2 regions of the Microbacterium suwonense genome follow, and region 1 is predicted to be linked to the other one. Evidence: predicted binding sites of a transcription regulator. Region 1 holds the regulator's gene; the other holds the start of a gene.
The links. The regulator LexA, encoded in region 1, represses DNA repair genes until DNA is damaged. The targets are predictions, from matches to a motif close to TCGAACANNTGTTCGA.
Positions count from the first base shown of each region.

Region 1 (2,390 bases):
CCGCCCAGACCTGATCCGCAGTGAGCCCGTGCCCGAGATAGTCGGCGAGGGCCTCGCGCAGCTCGGTGAACTCCCGATCGGGATAGCGATTGACCTCACTGAGCGCGAGAGCGACGTCATCGAGGATCTCGCCGACGACCGCTTCCGGCACCGGATGCGTGTTCTCGTTGACGTTCAGCGCGACCGGCAGCGGCGCCTGCGGCGCACCGTAGGGAGTGAGCCCGCGAAGGTCGTCGCGGAGGGGCAGCTCGTCGAGAGAGGTCACCCTTCCCATGGTAGAGCGCGGGACGTCTGCCGAGAGCCGGATGACGGCGTCAGCGGGAGTACTGCGTGGGGATCGCGATCTCGTCACCGACCTGGATCGATGCGCTGCTGAGGTTGTTCAGACTCATGATGTCGTCGATCACGACGCGGGGGTCCACACCCGGTGCGGTCTCGGTGGCGATCGACCAGAGGGTCTCCCCGGCAGCGCCGTCACCGTCTCGAAGGAGACCGGGTCGCCGTGCTCGCCGGAGGCCAGGGCGGAGCCGCCCGCGATCACGGAGAACGCGATCCCGGCAGCGAGAGGGGCGGCGACGACGGCTGCCAACACACGGCGGCCGCGCGCGGTCATACGCAGCCTGGTCGTGCGCATCGAACGCCCGGCGGCACCGGCGGAGGCGCGCAGGATCGCGGGGCTCTGGATGCTGATGGTGCTCATCTGATGCTCCTCTTCTCGTCCGCCGATCGCCCGGCGGAAGTGGTGCAGCTTTCGCATCCGGCACCCGGCCGGGGATGCCGAATGCGAAGCTACGTTCCGAACTTATCTTCGATCTCGAACATCTGTCAAGCGTTCTTCGAAATCCAGGCGACCATTTCGTCGACTCGCTCGAACGAATCTTCCGTTTTCCGCGTTCTATCGGATACGGTTTCGATACGGACAGCACACCACTGGCCACCGACATTCGAACCGGGCACCCGCGTCGGCGCGGATCCCGCCCCGGTCGACTCGAACGAAGGAGCACCGATGAGCGACATCCCCGCCCCCGCATCCGAGGCTCCGCGCACCCGTCGGCGCAAGAGCCTGAGCGCCAAGCAGCTGGCGATCCTCGAGGTCATCCAGACCTCCATCGCGCGGCACGGCTATCCGCCGAGCATGCGCGAGATCGGCGACGCCGTCGGCCTGAAGTCGCTGTCCAGCGTCACCCATCAGCTGGGCCAGCTGGAGCTCAGCGGCTATCTGCGCCGCGACCCGGGCAAGACCCGCGCCATGGAAGTGCTGATCGATCTGCCGGGCACGAGCACCGAGAGCCCGGCCGACACCTCCCCGGCCGTGGGCGACGCCGCGCTGGTGCCGCTGGTCGGGCAGATCGCAGCCGGTGTGCCGATCACCGCCGACCAGCAGGTCGAGGAGATCTTCCCGCTCCCCCGTCAGCTCGTCGGCAAGGGCGATCTGTTCATGCTCAAGGTGAGCGGCGAGTCGATGATCGACGCAGCCATCTGCGATGGCGACTGGGTGGTCGTGCGCACGCAGAACACCGCCGAGAACGGCGAGATCGTCGCAGCGATGATCGACGGCGAGGCGACCGTGAAGACGTTCCGGCGCCGCGACGGGCACATCTGGCTGCTGCCCCGCAACTCTGCGTTCGAGCCGATCCTTGGTGACGAGTCGGTCGTGCTCGGCAAGGTGGTGGCGGTGCTGCGCGCCGTCTGACCGCGCCCAGGCTCCTCTCACCTGACTCCGCCGAGACCCCTCCTGAACGTCGAGACCCCTCCTGGATCTCGCAATTCAGGAGGGGTCTCGACGCTGACGAGGGTCTCGCCGCGAGTACGGGTCAGGCGGGGACCACCACGTCCTCGCGGACGCGATGGGTGGCCTCGACGATGTTGTGCAGCGATGCCACGGTCTCGTCGTAGCCGCGGGTCTTCAGCCCGCAGTCCGGGTTGACCCAGAGCTGCTGCAGCGGCAGCTCGTCCACTGCACGACGCAGCAGCTGCTCGATCTCGTCGACGCTGGGCACGCGGGGCGAGTGGATGTCGTAGACGCCCGGCCCGACGCCGTGGTCGAACCCGGATCGCGCCACATCGGCGACGACCTCCATCCGGCTGCGCGCGGCCTCGATCGAGGTCACATCGGCGTCCAGCGCGCGGATCGCGTCGATCACCACGCCGAACTCCGAGTAACACAGGTGGGTGTGCACCTGCGTGCCTGCCGCGGCGCCGCCGGTGGCGAGGCGGAACGAGCGCACCGACCAGTCCAGGTAGGCGGCCTGGTCGGCCTTCTTCAGCGGCAGCAGCTCGCGCAGCGCCGGCTCGTCGACCTGGATGATCTCGATTCCGGCCTGCTCGAGGTCGGCGATCTCGTCGCGCAGCGCCAGTGCCACCTGGTTGGCGGTCTCGGCGAGCGGCTG
Region 1 is NZ_AP027728.1:386,658-389,047, reverse strand. Features, by position in the region: gene QUE33_RS01990 (histidinol-phosphate transaminase) at 1-274, opposite strand, end outside; gene QUE33_RS01985 (LysM peptidoglycan-binding domain-containing protein) at 315-407, opposite strand; gene QUE33_RS01980 (hypothetical protein) at 404-700, opposite strand; gene lexA (transcriptional repressor LexA) at 1,007-1,693, shown strand; gene metE (5-methyltetrahydropteroyltriglutamate--homocysteine S-methyltransferase) at 1,815-2,390, opposite strand, start outside.

Region 2 (2,390 bases), 110 kb from region 1:
GCCTCGAGATCGTGGTGGTCTTCGTCGCAATCGTGGTGTTCTGTGGGATGACGGCCCAGGCCGACGAGCAGGGACGGTCGCGCAGCATCCGCTTCGAGTCCGCGCTCGAGGCCTCTGAGGTCAGTCCGTATCCGGGGTGGTTCTACGGAGTCCCCGCGCTGATCGGACTCATCGTGCTCATGGCGGCGACGGTGATCGCGCTGCATCGGATCGCCGCGACGGTGGCGCTGCCTGCCCCCGAGGAGGCGGATGCCGATATCCAGTGGCGTCGGGCGTCGGCGGCGGTGGTCGTCCGGCTCGTCAGCGGCGCCGTGCTCTTCTCGGGTGGCGGGATCGCGCTCATCGCAGGGGGTGGCGTCCGCCGGGCGATGCTCGAGAGCACGCCGACGCTGTGGGCGATCGTCGGCGATGTGCTGGTGATCGTCGGAGTCGTCTTCCTGGTGCTCAGCGTCGTGTGCGTCGCGCTCGCCGCACTGACCGCCTTCACGATCGGAGAGAAGATCAGCCGCATGCCGGAGCCGGTGCGATGATCACCGTCGATCCGACCGGCGCGGTGGCGCCGTTCGAGCAGATCCGCTCGCAGCTCGCCGACGGCATCCGCTCCGGTGAGCTGCCCGGTGGGCATCGACTGCCCTCGATCAGGCAGCTCGCGGGAGATCTGCGTGTCGCCGCAGGCACCGTCGCCAAGGCCTATGCGCTCCTGGAAGAGGAGGGCTTGGTCGAGACCAGTCGGGCGCGGGGAACCCGTGTCGCCGCAGGGCACGCGTATTCACAGGACGTCCGCGATGCCGCTGTCTACTTCGCCTCGACGGCCAAGGGTCTCACTCTCGACCAGGCGCTCGGTGCCGTCAGGGCCGCCTGGAACGCGCGTTGAGGTCCGTCGGCGCAGGCGATCATCCCTGATTGCGCGGACGGCGCCGGGCGGTGCGTTCGTTGCCGTGTCGGTAGTTGATTCTTCCTGGCGTCTCAGGAGTATCGAAAACTCGCTTCAACCTGAGGTTTAAACTTTGCCCCGAATAGATGTTCGAATGTCGGAGGCCATCGGTTGAATGGAAGGCATGAACGGCATCGTCGATCGACTCGAGCAGCTGCAGGCGGATTTCGCCTCGGTGGTCGCCGACGCATTCGCAGACGAGCAGATCGCACAGCTGTCGGATGCCGAGGTGATGCGACTGCTCGAGGTCACCGGCCGCATGCGGCGGGGGATCGACGCGACGATGGTCGAGGCGACCGTGCAAGTGCGGGAGCGTTCGGAGGGCCTGCGCGCCGAGCGGATGACCACCTCATACGGATGCGATCGTCCGGCCGATCTGCTGCAGCTGGTGCTGCGCGTGGATCGGCGTACCGCGGGCAGCCTGGTGCGGGCCGCCGGGTTCAGCGCCCGGATGCAGGGCATCACCGACGGGGCGTTCCTGCCCGCGCGGTATGACGCGCTTCGCCGGGAGCTGAACGATGGCACTGTCGGTATCGACGGCTTTCTGGCCGCGGCGGCGCCGATCGAGCGCAGCAGTGCACGGCTGTCGCCGGAGGCGGTGGTCGAGGCTGATCGGCAGCTGGCGGCCTTCGCCCGCGGAGAGCTGGACCCGGATGCCGGTGCGACTCCGGATGCTGGTGCGAATCTCGGTGCGGGCACCGACCCGGCGCCGACTCCTGCTGAGCTCTCGCAGCTGGCTCACGTTCTCGCCGCGTATCTCGACCCCGACGGCGCCGAGCCCACCGACGACCTGGCCTCGCGAGAACGCGGGCTCTGGCTCGGCAGGAAGCGCGACGGCCGCATCCCGATGCGAGGCGAACTGCTCCCCGAGGTTGCCGCGCAGCTGCTTCGGCTGGCCGACAGTCTGCTAAACCCCCGTGTCGACCCGGTCGCCGTGCCCGGCGGTGTGCACTTCGAAGAGCGAGAGCCTGCGGACGATCCGGAAGGCGAGTCTCTCGTGCCGATCGACGACCGCACCCGGCCGCAGAAGATGCACGATGTGTTCGCGACGATCCTCGCCGCGGCCGCACGGGGCGGTGAGCTTCCCGATCTGGGCGGCGCGGCCCCGACGCTCGTCGTCACCGTCGACGCCGCCGACTACGCGGCCGGCTCGGGATGGGCATCCGTCGATGGTGTCGACGCACCGGTGCCGATGCGCGTGGCCGCGCAGGTCGGCTGTGCGGGCGGTATCCAGCGGGTGATGTTCGACGACCGCGGCCGGATCGTCGCCCTGGGCACCTCGGCGCGCATCTTCAACGCGCTGCAGCGCCGGGCGATCGTCGCGCGAGACGGCGGATGCATCATCCCTGGCTGCACGATCCCTGCGACCTGGTGCGAGATCCATCACGTTCAGGAGCATTCTCAGGGCGGTCCGACACACACCGACAACGGTGTCGCGCTCTGCTGGCACCATCAC
Region 2 is NZ_AP027728.1:280,963-283,352, forward strand. Features, by position in the region: gene QUE33_RS01435 (hypothetical protein) at 1-530, shown strand, start outside; gene QUE33_RS01440 (GntR family transcriptional regulator) at 527-874, shown strand; gene QUE33_RS01445 (HNH endonuclease signature motif containing protein) at 1,059-2,390, shown strand, end outside.
Region 2: the regulator LexA is predicted to act here: its motif matches at 1,013-1,028, upstream of QUE33_RS01445 (HNH endonuclease signature motif containing protein).